Regions from separate parts of the Streptomyces sp. NPDC091287 genome, predicted to be linked through region 3. Evidence: riboswitches for the same ligand, from Rfam matches in the RefSeq annotation. Region 3 holds a riboswitch; each other region holds the start of a gene.

Region 1 (5,067 bases), on a different contig from region 3:
GAACGCAGGTAGTACGTCGTCTTCAGCCCCTGCTTCCAGGCGTACGCGTACATCGAGGAGAGCTTGCCGATCGTCGGCGTCTCCAGGAACAGGTTGAGCGACTGGCTCTGGTCGAGGAACGGCGTACGGGCCGCCGCCATGTCGATCAGGCCGCGCTGCGGGATCTCCCACGCCGTGCGGTACAGCGCCCGCACGTCCTCGGGGATCCAGGCGAAGCCCTGCACGGAGCCGCTCGCCTCGCGCAGCGCCTCGCGGGTGCGGGCGTCCCACACGCCGAGCTTCTTCAGCTCGTCCACCAGGTAGGCGTTGACCTGGAGGAACTCACCGCTGAGCGTCTCGCGCTTGAACAGGTTGGAGACCTGCGGCTCGATGCACTCGTACACCCCGGCGATCGAGGCGATCGTGGCGGTCGGGGCGATGGCCAGCAGCAGCGAGTTGCGCATGCCGGTCTTGGCGACCCGGGCGCGCAGGGTGTCCCAGCGCTCCGGCCAGTTCAGCTCGGTGTCGTAGTGGTCGGGGTGCAGCACCCCGCGCGCGGCCCGGGTCTCGGACCAGGCGGGCAGCGGGCCCCGGGGGGTCCCCCCTGAACCGGAGCCTGTCGGAGGCTCTTGGGGGCGCTCGGCGAGGTCGCAGGACGCCTCGTACGCGGCGAGCATGATCCGCTCGGAGATCTTCGTGGAGAGTGCGCGGGCCTCGGGGGAGTCGAACGGCAGGCGCAGCTGGAAGAAGACGTCCTGGAGGCCCATCGCGCCCAGGCCGACCGGACGCCAGCGGGAGTTGGAGCGCCCGGCCTGCTCGGTCGGGTAGAAGTTGATGTCGACGACCCGGTCGAGGAAGGTCACGGCGGTCCGCACGGTGGCGTCCAGCCGGTCCCAGTCGATCGAACCGTCCACCACGAACGCGCCGAGGTTGACCGAGCCCAGGTTGCAGACGGCCGTCTCGCCGTCGTCCGTGACTTCGAGGATCTCCGTGCACAGGTTGGAGGAGTGCACGACCCGGCCCGGCTCGGCGGTCTGGTTCGCGGTCCGGTTGGAGGCGTCCTTGAACGTCATCCAGCCCTGGCCGGTCTGCGCGAGGGTCCGCATCATCCGGCCGTACAGCTCACGCGCCGGAATCGTTCTGCGGGCCAGGCCCTTGGCCTCGGCCGCCCGGTAGGCCGCGTCGAACGCGTCGCCCCACAGGTCGACCAGCTCGGGCACATCGGCTGGGGAGAACAGCGACCACTCGGTGTCCGCGTCGACCCGGCGCATGAACTCGTCCGGGATCCAGTGCGCCAGGTTCAGGTTGTGCGTACGCCGCTGGTCCTCACCGGTGTTGTCGCGGAGCTCCAGGAACTCCTCGATGTCCGCGTGCCAGGTCTCCAGGTAGACCGCCGCCGCGCCCTTGCGCCGGCCGCCCTGGTTCACCGCCGCCACGGAGGCGTCCAGCGTCTTCAGGAACGGCACGATGCCGTTCGAGTGCCCGTTGGTGCCCCGGATCAGCGAACCCCGGGCGCGGATGCGGGAGTACGACAGACCGATGCCGCCCGCGTGCTTGGAGAGCCGCGCCACCTGGTGGTAGCGGTCGTAGATCGAGTCCAGCTCGTCCTTCGGCGAGTCCAGCAGGTAGCAGGAGGACATCTGCGGGTGCCGGGTGCCGGAGTTGAAGAGCGTGGGGGAGGAGGGGAGGTAGTCCAGCCGGCTCATCAGCCCGTACAGCGCGGCGACCTCGTCCAGCGCCCGCACCGACTCGTCCTCGGCGAGGCCCGCGGCCACGCGGAGCATGAAGTGCTGCGGGGTCTCGATGACCTGCCGGGTGATCGGGTGGCGCAGCAGGTAGCGGCTGTGCAGCGTCCGCAGACCGAAGTAGCCGAAGCGGTCGTCGGCGCCGTCCGCCAGGGCCTGTTCGACGAGCTTGTCGAGGGCGGCCGAGTGGAGCGCGACGAACGCGGCGGTGCGGTCGGCGATCAGGCCCTCGCGGTGGCCCACGGCGACCGAGGCGGAGAAGGACGTCGCGCCCTGGCCAGCGGCCTCGTCCGCGATCGTGCGGGTCAGCAGCCGGGCGGCCAGCCGGGAGTACGCCGGGTCCTCGGAGATGAGCCCCGCGGCGGCCTCGGTGGCCAGCGAGCGCAGCTCGGCCTCGTCGGAGCGGGCGTTGCGTCCGCGCAGCGCGGCCGCGGCGACCCGTCCGGGGTCGGTGTCGGGAAGATCGACGGTGAGGTCGGTCAGGGTCCGCAGCAAGGCGGTCCCGGGTCCGTCGTTCGTGCCTGCTCCGGACGTGGTGGAGGCAGCGGATGCGGTGGCTGAAACCGGATCGGCGGGCGCGATGGTCACTGGGCTTTCCCTCGCTCGGCAGGGGCCGGCGGCAGGCGGGGAAGCCGGGCAGCGCGAAACCCGGGGCAGGGCAGCACAGCTGACGGCGTCCACCGGCCTATCCGCGAGACCCGGACGTCTGGCGTCCGATTCGGTCGAGCCGGACGCGCTGTCGACAGGTCTTCGGACTTGCGGGTGTGCAAAAGCACACTGATCACACCGTTGCGGGACAGTTCCGGATTCGCACCGGATTCCCCTGCGGCGACAGCGAGGTCGAGCATACATGTGGGGGCCGCCGGATGAAGCGGCCCCCACATGTTGTGTCGCGACGATTTAACACGCCCCTCAGAAGGGCGCCTCCAGCTCCAGCCGGAAGGTCATGAGCCGTAGTCCCGGCACCGGTTCCCAGTCCCGTTCGGGGGTTCGTACGAAGCCGAGCCGACGGTAGATCCTATGGGCTCCGAGCATGGCCGGCTGCGTCGACAGCACGAGCGCCCGCACGCCCTCGGCGGACCGGGCGCGCTCGACGCACGCCCGCACGAGGGCCTCTCCCACGCCCCGCCCGCGTCCCTCGCGGGCCACGGCCAGCATCCGGAACTCGGCCTCGTCCGGACCGGCGATGTCGCGCCACGGGGTGCCGGGTGCGGCATAGGTCACACCGCCGAGCACCGCCCCGTGCGCGTCGAGCGCGACGAGGACCTCGGCCTCGGTCGCGCGTTGCTCCACCGCCCGCAACTTGAGCAGATACGGGTCCCGCGGGCCGTCCAGCAGACCGTCGCCGAGATACGCCTCGGCGATGATCCCGCCGAGGACGGCGTACTCGCCGGGCTCCGCCGCTCTGATCGTCAGATCCATCAGCCACTCGCTCCCACGTCAGCCACTCGCTCCCACGTCGTTGTTGGGCGCGCCGTCGCCCACCGGCGGCAGGTCCCCACGCTCGACCGGCCGCTGCCCGGGTGCCTCGTCGGCCGGCGGGAGCACCTGGTCCAGCTCGTGGTCGTCGGCGCGGTGGGCGGCCCGCGCCGCGGACCGCAGCGTCGCCCGGTCCACCTCTGCGGGCGCCCCGCTCACGGTGACCACGAGTCCGCCCTGCTCCCACGCGTACGCGTGGCCCGACTCCGTGGCCCGGTACCACTGTTCACCGTCCCGCTCGCACGTCTTCACGGGCTCCCGGCCGCCCTCGGGCGCGGGGTCCTTCGTACAGTCGGCCCCGGCGTGCGCCCGGCGCTCCACCCGCAGCTGGATCTGCCCGCCGTCGGGTGTGGTGTAGACGCTGCCGAACCCGTCGTCGCCGATCACCCCGACCGACTGGCGGGCCAGGGTGTACCCCGGGACTTCGGTCACCCATACGTGCTCCGCGACGGTCTGCACGGCCAGCGCCCGCGCCTCCAGCTCTGCCCGGTCGGGCGCCGGGGCCGCCGAGGCGCTCCGGTCCGCCGCCTCCGTGCCGGTCGCCACCTCGGTGCCGCAGCCCGTCGCCGCCGCCAGGGCCAACGCCAGCGCCAAGGTCGTGAGTACGGGACGGAGCCGGGGCGGCCGGGGATGCGATGTCATGGGCACATCCTTTCGTACGGTGAGGGCTCCGCGCACCGGGAAATCGAGCGGCGCCCGGGCTCGTGCGAGGGCGCGAAAAGAGGCCGCCGCGCCCCTGGAAGGGGTGCGGCGGCCCGATCTCCGGCCGGTGGTGCTCAGCAGCAGCGGAAGCCCTCGCGGGGATCCGCCTCGCGGGCGTCCGTGCGGCTGCGTTCGAAGGCGCGACGGGTCATCACCGGCGTGTCCGGATCGTGGGTCCTCGCGTGCGCCACATAGCGGTCGTACGTGGACTCGCCGGTCAGCTCACGGACGTACCAGCGGATCCGTCCGGCCACCCGTCGTACGTCCGCGACCGTCATGTCCGGCTCCCCGTCTCCGCCGCCTCCTTGCGGATGCCGCCCTCGGGGCCGACTCCGGCGGCGGCCAGTTCGGCCTTCTCCTCCTTGGTCGCGAAGAGCGAGGCCGGGGCGACGAGCCTGGACTCGACGTACGGCGTCTCGTGGAGCTTGACGCTCTCCGGGTCGCGGATGGCCTTGTAACAGACCCGCCCGGCGTCCACGAGCACCACGATGATGAGGAGCGCGAAGAGCGCGCTCAGCACCCCGTCGACGGTGGAGTTGGTGACGACGGTCCGCATGTCGTCCATGTTCTTCGCGGGGGCCAGCACCTCGCCCGCGTCGATGCCCGCCTGGTACTTGTCGCGCTGGGCGAAGAAGCCGATCTTGACGTCGTCGGAGAAGATCTTCTGCCAGCTCGCGGTGAGGGTGACCGCCACGTCCCAGGCGAGCGGGACCGCGGTGACCCAGGCCCACTTCAGGCGGCCGGACTTGACGAGCAGGGTGGTGCAGACGGCCAGTGCGACGGCTGCCAGCAACTGGTTGGCGATGCCGAAGAGCGGGAACAGCTGGTTGATGCCGCCCAGCGGGTCGTGCACGCCGACCCAGAGGAAGTAGCCCCAGCCGCCGACCACGACGGCGCTGGCGAACCACACGCCCGGCTTCCAGCTGACCTCACGGAACGGCTTGTAGACGTTGCCCAGCATGTCCTGGAGCATGAAGCGCCCGACCCGGGTGCCGGCGTCCACGGTGGTGAGGATGAAGAGCGCCTCGAACATGATGGCGAAGTGGTACCAGAACGCCTTCATCGCGGTCCCGCCGACCACCGCGGAGAAGATCTCCGCCATGCCGAGCGCGAACGTGGGCGCGCCACCGGTCCGGGAGAGCAGGCTCGCCTCCTCGACGTC
Region 2 (5,067 bases), on a different contig from region 3:
GCGGCGTCGAGGTCGCGCCACTCGGAGGCGCCGAAGTGGCCGAGGCCGTCCGCGGGGCGGGGGGCTCCGGGGTCGCCCCGGTGGGCGAGGTCGAGCACGGGGAAGCTCTGTTCGTGCAGGAAGCCCATCAGGTTCATGGGGTGGGCCCGGGTGGTGCCGAGGCCGTGGACGGTGATGACCCAGGTGTCGCGGGCGCCGGGGACGTACCAGGCGGGCAGGGTTCCCAGCTCGCCGGGGATCTCGACCTCCTGGTGGTCCAGGCCGAGGTCGACGCTCGGGTCACCGTCGTACAGCGCGGGGGTGAGCCGCACTTTCGCACCCGGTTCGAGGAGCCCCCGGCCGACGCTCTCCAGCCTGCGGACGACGGTGTCGGCGGCCTGGGAGGCACCTTCGACGACGGGCCCGACGACCGCGTGGACGCCGGGTCCGGACAGGCCGTAGGTGCCGGGCCTGAGCGCCGAGAAGGACCGGGTCAGGGTGACCTGACCGGCCGCCGTGGCGTGCACGGTGAGTCTGCGGTCGGCGGGGAGGGGACGTCCGGGCGCCGCTTTGAGGGCGACGCCGCTGGCGTACCGGCCGGCGGCGACCGCTGTCGCACCGACGCCGAGGATCGTGGTGACGGCCGTTGCCGTCGCGGTTACCGGGCGCACCGCTCCAGTGTCGTGGGGCGGGAGGCGGGCTGCCAGCGGGCGGGGCCGTCCGGGGCGGACGCGGGCCGGGGCCGGACCGGGGCGGACGCGGGCCGGGGCCGTCCGGGACCGGGCCGGAGCTGTGGCCCGGGCTCCGGTGGTTCGCGAGGGTGCCGGGGGCGGGCGCGGCGCTCGGGTCAGCCGGGCTGGCCGTATCCCTTGAGCGCTTCCGTCACCTCGTCCAGCTGGGCCGCGTCGAGCAGGGCCGGGGTGCGGCCGGGCACGGAGCTCGCGGTGAGCCAGAGGCGGCAGAGCCACTCCAGTTGGGCGGTGCGCTCGTAGGCCTGGTCGAGCGTGTCGCCGTAGGTGACGGTGCCGTGGTTGGCGAGCAGACAGCCGGTGCGGTCCTCCAGGGCCCCGAGCATGGCCTCGGCCAGTTCCGGGGTGCCGTAGCGGGCGTAGGCGGCGGTGCGGACGGGGCCGCCGAGGATGGCGGCGGCGTAGTGGACGAGCGGCACCTCGGTGACGAGGGTGGAGACGGCCGTGGCGTGCACGGCGTGGGTGTGGACCACCGCGGCGGCGTCGGTGGAGCGGTAGACGGCCAGGTGGAGGGGGAGTTCGCTGGTCGGCCCGAGGTCCCCGAGGACCTGGCGGCCTTCCAGATCGACTCCGACCGCGTCCCGGGGGCCGAGCCGGTCGTAGGGCACCCCGCTGGGCGTGACCAGGACCAGGTCGCCGACGCGTGCCGACACATTGCCCGAGGTGCCGACGACCAGGCCGTCCGCCGCGCTGCGACGGGCGGTCGCGACGACGTCCAGCCAGGTCCTGCCGATGGATTCCGGGTACTGCTCGCTCATGGGGCGAGCGTAGGGGTCAAGAGGCGCAACCGGAACGTCACATGGGAGGTGACGGAGGTCTCTTCCGAGTGCCGAACAGCCGTTCAAAATGTTCGCCAAACGGAGGCAAAGGGCAGACCACACCCCGCCTCACAGGCACCGCGCAGCCCCTCCCGCGCACAAGCGGAGGCGACCCACTCCGTTTGGGGTCACCGCAACGCCCTGCCCAGTTCATCTTCCGTTCATCCAGGTTGCCTACGGTCCACGTGCCACTGACGTCGAACGATTGCCTGGGTAAATGGAACACATCACGCTGCTGCTTGCGATTGTGGTCGTGACAGCTCTCGTGTTCGATTTCACGAACGGTTTCCACGACACTGCCAACGCGATGGCGACGACCATCTCGACCGGCGCTCTGAAACCCAAGACAGCGGTGGCGATGTCCGCCGTTCTCAACCTGATCGGCGCGTTCCTGTCGGTGGAGGTCGCCAAGACGATCTCCGGCGGGATTGTCAACGAGGACGGCCTCAGAACCGAGGTCATCTTCGCGGCGCTCGTCGGCGCCATCCTGTGGAATCTCCTGACCTGGCTGGTCGGCCTGCCCTCCAGCTCCTCCCACGCCCTGTTCGGCGGTCTGATCGGCGCCGCGGTCATGTCGGCCGGCTGGTCCTCGATCAACGGCGGCACCGTCGTCACGAAGGTGCTGCTCCCGGCGATCGCCGCCCCGCTGGTCGCCGGCCTCGCCGCGATGCTGGCCACGCGGCTGACGTACCGGATCAACCGGAACGTCACCGACGAGGGTCAGCTGAAGTCGACGGCCAAGGGCTACCGGGCCGGACAGATCGCCTCCGCCGGTCTCGTCTCGCTGGCCCACGGCACCAACGACGCCCAGAAGACGATGGGCATCATCACGCTGGCCCTGGTCACCGGCGGCGTCCTCGCCCCCGGCTCCAACCCGCCCCTGTGGGTCATCGTCTCCGCCGGTGTGGCCATCGCGCTCGGCACCTACCTCGGTGGCTGGCGCATCATCCGCACGATGGGCAAGGGACTGACCGACCTCCAGCCGCCGCAGGGCTTCGCCGCCCAGACCAGCGCGGCGACGGTCATCCTGGCCTCCTCGCACCTCGGCTTCTCGCTCTCCACCACCCAGTCCTGCTCCGGTGCCGTCATGGGCGCGGGCCTCGGCCGCAAGGGGGGCGTGGTCCGCTGGTCCACCGCCACCCGGATGTTCGTCGCCTGGGGGCTGACGCTCCCGGCGGCCGGTCTGATCGGTGCGGGCGCCGAGTTCCTGACCAAGCAGGGTCCCTGGGGCATCACGGTCACCGCGGTCCTGCTCGTGGGCGGTTCCTTCGCCATCTGGCTGGCCTCGCGCCGCCAGCCGGTCGACCACACCAACGTCAACGACACGGACGGGGAGGGCGAGCCGCAGGGCATCGTCACCGCCGCCATGGCGGCGGTCCAGCCGCCGCCCGTCGGCGGCCCGGCCGCCGACCTCGCAACCACCATCCCGGCCCCGGCCTCGGCGCCCGACGACCCGGCCCGGCCGCCGGCCAAGGTGTAAGGACAGATCCGCATGAAAATCGACTGGGCAGCTCTCGCCTCCGTCTTCGGTGTCAGCCTGGTGGTCACCGTCGCGCTGGTCGGCCTCTTCACCCTGGGCATCGTCGCCCTCTCCAAGCAGTCCGCCACGGCCGGAGGCCGCGCTTCCGGCGGGTCGGTGGCGCTGGCGCGCACCGGCGCGTACGCCTGCTTCGCGCTGTGCGTCGCGGCGGTCTCGTACGGGATCTACCTGATCGTCGCCTGACCCCGTACCCCGCACTCCTTCGGGCCGGACACACCCTCGTGTGTCCGGCCCGATGTGCGTCTGCGCACAGTGGAGCCTCGCAGGTCAACAGCGAGTTGACGGCTGTTCGCGGGGCGTGGTGGACTGCCGGAGCCATTTACGGCGACAGCAGAGGAAGCCGGTGCGAATCCGGCGCGGTCCCGCCACTGTCACCGGGGAGCACTCCCCCACACCGGACGTCACGGCCCGCTCCACGCGGGCTGGAAGGCCGGGGGAACTGCGGATCCGGAAGCCAGGAGACTCTCGTCGCCGGTCACGTCGAACCAGGGCGCGGACCCTGAGTGAGGACATACGCCATGCCCGGCCGCCGTGCGCCGCTTCCTGTGCCCCCCACGACAGGCCCTCTCGCCGGAACCTCTCTCCCCGCGACCGGCTGAGCCGTGCGTGCCGACCGCGTTTTCGCGTACGGCGCCACGGCCGGGCTGATCGCCGACGCCCTGCTCGGCGACCCCCGTCGGGGCCACCCCGTCGCCGGATTCGGCCGCGCCGCCGCGCGGGTGGAGTCCCTGCTGTGGCGCGACGACCGGGGCCGGGGCGCGCTGCACACCCTCGTCTGCGCCGGAGGCGCCGTGGGGGCGGCCGCGCTGACCGCGCGCGCCGTCCGGGGACGCCCCGCGCTCGCCGTCGCGCTGACCGCCGCCACCGCCTGGTCCGTCATGGGCGGTACGTCGCTGGGGCAGGAGGCCCGCGCCATCGGCGGCGCCCTGGCCGCCGGGGATCTGGAGGTGGCGCGGGAGCGGCTGCCGCACCTGTGCGGGCGCGATCCGCACTCCCTGGACGGTCCGGGCATCGCCCGCGCGGTCGTCGAGTCGGTCGCCGAGAACACCTCGGACGCCGTCGTCGGCGCGCTGGTGTGGGGGGCGATCGGCGGGGTGCCGGGGCTCGTCGGCTTCCGGGCCGTGAACACGCTCGACGCGATGGTCGGCCACAAGTCGCCCCGCTACCGCCGTTACGGCTGGGCCTCGGCCCGTCTGGACGACCTCGCGGGGTGGCCCGGTGCCCGGCTGACGGCCGCGCTGGCCGTGGCGGGCGGCGGGCGGCCCCGGGAGGCCGTACGTGCCTGGAGGGCGGACGCGGGGCGTCACCCGAGCCCGAACGCGGGGCCGGTGGAGGCCGCGTTCGCGGGGGCGCTCGGCGTACGGCTGGGCGGGACCCTGGCGTACGCGGGGCGCGTCGAGCACCGGCCGGTGCTGAACGGGGAGTCCGGGCGGGATGTGCGGGGCACGGACATCGAACGCGCGGTACGGCTGTCGCGCCGGGTGAGCACGCTGGCCCTCGGCGTGTGCGTGGCGGGGCGGATGGTCGCGGGCCGCGTGGTCGCGGGACGGTCGTCGACAGGACGGAGGCGGGGGCGGTCATGAACGGTCCGGCACGGAACGCGGTACGGGAACGGGAGCGGGCATGAGCGGCGGGCTGCTGGTCGCGGGGACCACATCGGACGCGGGCAAGAGCGTCGTCACGGCGGGCATCTGCCGGTGGCTGGTGCGCCGGGGCGTGAAGGTCGCGCCCTTCAAGGCCCAGAACATGTCCCTGAACTCCTTCGTGACCCGACAGGGCGCGGAGATCGGCCGGGCCCAGGCGATGCAGGCGCAGGCCGCCCGGGTGGAGCCGACGGCCCTGATGAACCCGGTGCTGCTGAAGCCCGGCGGCGACCGGTCCAGCCAGGTCGTGCTGATGGGCAAGCCGGTCGGCGAGATGAGCGCCCGGGGGTACCACGGGGGGCGGCAGGAGGCGTTGCTCGGGACGGTGACGGACTGTC
Region 3 (5,067 bases):
GCTGATGGCGCGGCCCGAGGTCATCAGGCCCAGTTCCCGGGGGCGTACCGTCTGCAGGCTGCCGAGACTGTCCCGGTGAAGGACTTCCCCGTCGTGGAGCCAGCTGACGGTCTGGAGTCCCATGTGGGGATGCGGCGGGACCTGCATTCCGGGCTCGTCGGCGATGTCGTCGGGGCCGTAGTGGTCCACGAAGGCCCAGGCGCCCACCATGCGCCGGCCCAGATTGGGCAGCAGACGGCGGACCTCGGTGCCCTCGCCGAGCTGGACGCGGCGGGGGGCGAGAAGCTCACGGACGGGCTCGGCGACGACGAAGCCGCGCCCTCCGCAGACGGAGGGCGTGGCCTGGCGATCGAGATTGCTCATGGCGCTCAACCTATTCCCGTAGGGGCGTGGAGCACCGGTCCCACGCCAGAATTTTAGTGGAATGTTCAACCATTGTGCGGTGTTGTCATGGCTGAACGTACGGCGAGGCGGTCCGGAGACGGCCCGCACCACACGAAGGAGGACGCGTGAGCGAGACCGAGACCTACTACGAGTTCGGCACCGCCGCCGACCGGTGGGACCGGGCGCAGATGTTCTTCGAGGCCAAGGAGTACCTGACGGCCGCGCGGATCCTGGGTGGACTCGTCGGGGAAGCGCCGGAGCAGGTCGCGCCGCGGCTGCTGTTGGCCCGCTCCTACTACCACTCCGCCCGCCTGGGTAAGGCGGAGCAGGAGCTCCGGGCCATTCTGGAGCTCGACCCGGTGGAGAGCTACGCGCACCTGATGCTGGGCCGGACGCTGGAGCGCCAGGGGCGGATCGCCGACGCGGCGCCGCACCTGCGGATGGCCGCCGCCCTCACCGGCGACTTCGGCCCCGGAGCCACGCGCTCCTGAGCCGCTCCGTGTCACCGACCGGGCCCGCACCACTCGGTGCGGGCCCGGTCTCCTTTACCCGCCGATACGAGCATCGGACAATGGGATCTCCAGGACGAAGGGGTGGAAGATGCACGGATCCAGGAGTGCCGCATTAGGCCGGGCGCGGTCGGCCGCGCTCATCGGGCTGGCGGTGGCGGTTTCGGCCGGCTGCTCCGGTGGCGATGACGGAAAGAACCCGGAGGCGGCGGAGCAGACCGCTCGCCCGCCGGGAACCCACAGTTGGACCAGCAGACCCTGCGATCTCCTCACGGGCGAAGCTCCCGCCGAGGGCTTCACCCTCGGGAGCACCACCGACTCCGCCTCCCCCGACGCCCAGGAGGACATCGGCGAGAACGGCGCGCGGCCGCTGTACCGGCAGACCGGCTGCCTCGCGGACCTGAAGGCCGCCGACGGCACGTTCTGGAAGCTCAGCACCAGGGCCTCGGTGTACGAGGCCACCGGGGCCGCCCGTCACGCGTACCGCGTCAAGGAGGACCTCGACCGTGCCCACGGACGCGGGCCCGAGAAAGTCCACGAAGCCGCCTACGCGATACCGGCCGACGACCAGGGGCGCCCCGGCCGCACCCTCCTCCTGTGGAACGGCGACCTCGTGCTCACAGTGTCCGCGTACGCACCGCACGGGAGCACGGAACACGACGTACAGGAAAGCCTCGAACGGATCGTCGACAACGCGGCACGCCGCACGGAGGACGGCCTCCGCGATCACGACGCCTCCTCCCCCGCACCATGACGACCTCCGCGCCCTGCCTCCTGCCTTCTGCCCCAGATTCCCGGCACCCGGCACCATGACGTCTGTCGCCTGACGCCCCGATGTCCGACTCCCTCGACGACCACACGGTCCGGCAGCGCCCTTGGTTCGGTTCAGCCGTCCGGCCTGGCGTTCGCCACCCGGTCGAGCCACTCCTTCATCAGCGCTGCTTCGGCGGTGCTCAGGCCCGCCCCGTGCTCCTGCCGCAGCAGGGCGCTCAACCGGGCTTACCCGGCGGGTTCCTTCGTGCGCGTCAGTACATGCGCACTGGTGCGTCCGCATGTGCGCGTGCGGTCGGACTCAGTTCACCGCACTCGCGGTTCGGGGCGTCGCGGCAGGGGTGGCCGGCGACAGGAGACGTTCGGTGAGGCGCCCGAAGACGACGCCGAAGACGCTCCACAGCGTCACCTGCACCGCGAGCGTGGAGAGCCGGAACTCCCACAGCAGCCCGGCCGGGAAGTCCTTGCCCACTTCGTCGAAGGAGGGCAGGAAGGCGTAGGCGAGGCCGATCAGCAGGATGAAGCCGGCGGCGGCCGCCACGGTCGCGTTCCAGTTGCCCAGGCGAGGAGCGAGCCGTCTGCCGATGATGACGGCGGCGACGGCCAGCAGCACGCTGAGGGCGACCATCAGGAAGAACAGGGCGGTGCGCTCGCCGATGGTGTCGGGGTTGCCGACGGCGGGCGGATTCGCCGGGTATTTGAGGAACGGCACCACGTAGACCGTGAGCAGGGCGGCGCCCGCGATCAACGCCGCGGTGGCCCGGGGGCCGAAGTCACCGATGCGGCCCAGTGCGTAGCAGAACACGAGGGCGGCGATCCCGCCCACGGCGACGCCGAAGACCAGAACACCGGTGGCGAGTCCGCCGGTGGCCTGCATGGTGCGGCTCACCAACTCCTCGCCACCGCCGTGGTCGTGGCTGTGCGCCTCTTCGAGGGCGATGGCCGCGTCCACCTGGGACTCACCGAGGAAGTAGGCCACGGCGAGCGCGAACGCGCCCGCGATCAGGCCCGCGAGCATGCCGCGCACGAGCAGAGCCCTGACAGATATGGAGTTCACGTTGGTTTCCTGTTTTCTCTTGCTTCCCGTGTCCACTGATTCCCTGGTAGCTCAGGTGTCTCAGTGGCAGGGGAAGCCGAGCAGGTGACGGCCGTCGTGAACCCACTCGTGGACGCCTTCGCCCGAGATGAGCGCTGTGGCGCCCTGTTCGGCGCCGACGAAGTACAGCAGGACGAGCATGAGGATGCCGAAGAAGACCGCCCACGGGGCAATGGTCTTCGCCGAGATCGGGGCGATCGTGGATGTACCTGTTGCCGGAACGGCGGACTGCGCCATGGCAGAACCTCCTGTGGGAACACGCGTCCCTGTCGTGGTGCCTCGGACGAAGGTGCCGGGTCTGACTTCCCCGCGCACGCGGGGTCACAGTGGCGCGACCGTGCCGGATTCTCACCGGGCTTCCGTCGCACCCTCGTCATGGTCGACGCGACCATACCGCCTGCGGGCAGGCGCCGCCATGGTCCAATCTGCGGGGTCGCGGAGCACGGATCGCGTGGGGCGACAGCCCTGGGGCCCCTGGTGAAGAAGTAAGGGCAGGGACATGACAGTACGGGTGATGTTGATCTCACCGGCGATGAACGCCGCGCTGCGGGAGGCCCGCTTCGACGGCGACGCTCCCCTGGACCGGTCCGGCCGGGAGCGCGCGCGGGCAGCGGCCGACGCGGTGCCGGTGACCGGACTCGCGCTCAGCGGCCCCTCCGGGCGGTGCCGCGAGACCGCCGAGGCGCTCGGGCTGGCGGCGCGGACCGACCCGGTGCTGGCCGGCTGGGATCTGGCGCGGTGGTCCGGCCGCCGCCTCGACGATGTGGCGGCCGCCGAGCCCGCCCGGCTGACCGCCTGGCTCGGTGATCCTTCGGCCGCCCCGCACGGCGGCGAGTCGCTGCGGGACCTGATCGGGAGGATCGGAGGATGGCTGGACTCCCTCGGCGGACCGGACGCACCCGGCGCGGACTTCCTGGCCGTGGCCGAGGCCGCCGTCCTCCGGGCGGCGGTCGTCCATGGTCTGCGGCTGCCGGCGGAAGCGTTCTGGCGGCTGGATGTCGCCCCGCTGACGCTGACCGAACTCAGCGGGCGGTCGGGCCGGTGGAACGTGGGGCTGGGCCGCCCGCTCACCGCCCCCACGACCGGCTGAACGCCACTGCGCTACGCCCCCGTCCGCCACTGCGCAGCCCCCACACAGCCCGGCCGGCCGGGCGTCACGCCCCCTCGCTCTCCCGCCAGTCGGGCCGGACCAGCACGGCCGTGGCGACGATGCCGTCCTCGATCCGCCACTGCCCGTGCAGCGTCGTCGGCAGGGCCGGGTCCGTGAGGAGCAGACGCGCCGCGAACGTGCCCTCGGCAGCGGTGCCCCCTTGAGGCGTGTCGCCCGTGTCGCCTCGGCCGCCCGTCTGCTGGAACGTCAGATCTGCCTGGATGAAGTCGAGTTCGATTCCCGTGACCGGGTACCAGGTCTTGAACACGCTCTCCTTGGCACTGAACAGGACACGGTCCCAGTGGATTTCGCCCTTGCCTTCCGGCGCAGGCGGACCGATCCGCGCACGTTCGGCGGGCAGGGTCACCAACTCCCGTACGCCGGTGGGGAGCGGAGCGTGCGGTTCCGCGTCGATGCCGAGCGACAGCACGCCCTTCGCGCGGGCCAGCGCGGCCGCCCGGTACCCGTCGCAGTGGGTGAGGCTGCCGACGATTCCCTCGGGCCACAGCGGTCGTCCCCGGTGACCGTGGAGCACGGCCACGGGTGGCAGACCGAGTCCGGCCATGGCGCGCCGGGCGCAGGCGCGGGCCGTCGAGAAGTCGTTCCTGCGTTTGGCCACGCTCTTGGCGACCAGCGCCTCCTCCTCCGGGAAGAGGGTTCCGTCGGGGACGGTCTCCGCGCGGGTGGCGGCACAGGAGACGTCGGCGGGCAGCAGTCGCTCGATCACGAGGAGCCTCCGGGGGTGCGCCGCTGTGCGGACGGTTCGGCGTCGGTGCGGGCGGGCGGGGCGGGTTGCCCCTCGTAGGGGAGGATCTGCCGCAGCAGGCCGCGCGGGTGCCCCCTCTCGCGCCACTCCCTGGGGTAGCCGATGGAGACCTCCTCGAAGCGCACCCCGTCGTACCAGGTCGTACGGGGGATGTGGAGGTGGCCGTAGACGACGGCGGTGACGTTGAAGCGGCGGTGCCAGTCGGCGGTCAGCTCGGTGCCGCACCACTGGGCGAACTCCGGGTACCACATCACCGATGTGGGTTCCCGGACCAGCGGCCAGTGCCCGGCGAGGACGAGGGGTATCTCGGGGTCGTGCTCCGCGAGCCGGCGCCCGGTCGCGGCGACCCGGGCGCGGCACCAGTCGTCCCGCGTCGGATAGGGATCCGGGT

The links. Region 3 has a riboswitch for cobalamin ahead of ACIQRW_RS02515 (CbtB-domain containing protein). Riboswitches for the same ligand answer to the same signal wherever they lie in the genome.
Region 1: another riboswitch for cobalamin. It lies ahead of ACIQRW_RS20560 (ribonucleoside-diphosphate reductase subunit alpha); the one in region 3 lies ahead of ACIQRW_RS02515 (CbtB-domain containing protein).
Region 2: another riboswitch for cobalamin. It lies ahead of ACIQRW_RS35400 (cobalamin biosynthesis protein); the one in region 3 lies ahead of ACIQRW_RS02515 (CbtB-domain containing protein).

What each region holds. Positions count from the first base shown of each region.
Region 1 covers NZ_JBIVUV010000011.1:231,262-236,328, forward strand. Annotated here, with positions in the region: gene ACIQRW_RS20560 (ribonucleoside-diphosphate reductase subunit alpha) at 1-2,312, opposite strand, end outside; cobalamin riboswitch at 2,448-2,584, opposite strand; gene ACIQRW_RS20565 (GNAT family N-acetyltransferase) at 2,637-3,146, opposite strand; gene ACIQRW_RS20570 (hypothetical protein) at 3,165-3,845, opposite strand; gene ACIQRW_RS20575 (YbdD/YjiX family protein) at 3,980-4,183, opposite strand; gene ACIQRW_RS20580 (carbon starvation CstA family protein) at 4,180-5,067, opposite strand, start outside.
Region 2 covers NZ_JBIVUV010000028.1:56,556-61,622, forward strand. Annotated here, with positions in the region: gene ACIQRW_RS35380 (alpha/beta hydrolase) at 1-650, opposite strand, end outside; gene ACIQRW_RS35385 (class II aldolase/adducin family protein) at 827-1,486, opposite strand; gene ACIQRW_RS35390 (anion permease) at 1,764-3,026, shown strand; gene ACIQRW_RS35395 (hypothetical protein) at 3,039-3,269, shown strand; cobalamin riboswitch at 3,419-3,551, shown strand; gene ACIQRW_RS35400 (cobalamin biosynthesis protein) at 3,689-4,669, shown strand; gene ACIQRW_RS35405 (cobyric acid synthase) at 4,710-5,067, shown strand, end outside.
Region 3 covers NZ_JBIVUV010000001.1:580,757-585,823, reverse strand. Annotated here, with positions in the region: gene ACIQRW_RS02540 (pirin family protein) at 1-363, opposite strand, end outside; gene ACIQRW_RS02535 (tetratricopeptide repeat protein) at 510-875, shown strand; gene ACIQRW_RS02530 (hypothetical protein) at 985-1,647, shown strand; partial or broken gene ACIQRW_RS02525 (TetR/AcrR family transcriptional regulator) at 1,779-1,892, opposite strand; gene ACIQRW_RS02520 (CbtA family protein) at 1,966-2,721, opposite strand; gene ACIQRW_RS02515 (CbtB-domain containing protein) at 2,782-2,997, opposite strand; adenosylcobalamin (AdoCbl) riboswitch at 3,043-3,135, opposite strand; gene ACIQRW_RS02510 (histidine phosphatase family protein) at 3,260-3,850, shown strand; gene ACIQRW_RS02505 (4'-phosphopantetheinyl transferase) at 3,915-4,637, opposite strand; gene ACIQRW_RS02500 (metallophosphoesterase family protein) at 4,634-5,067, opposite strand, start outside.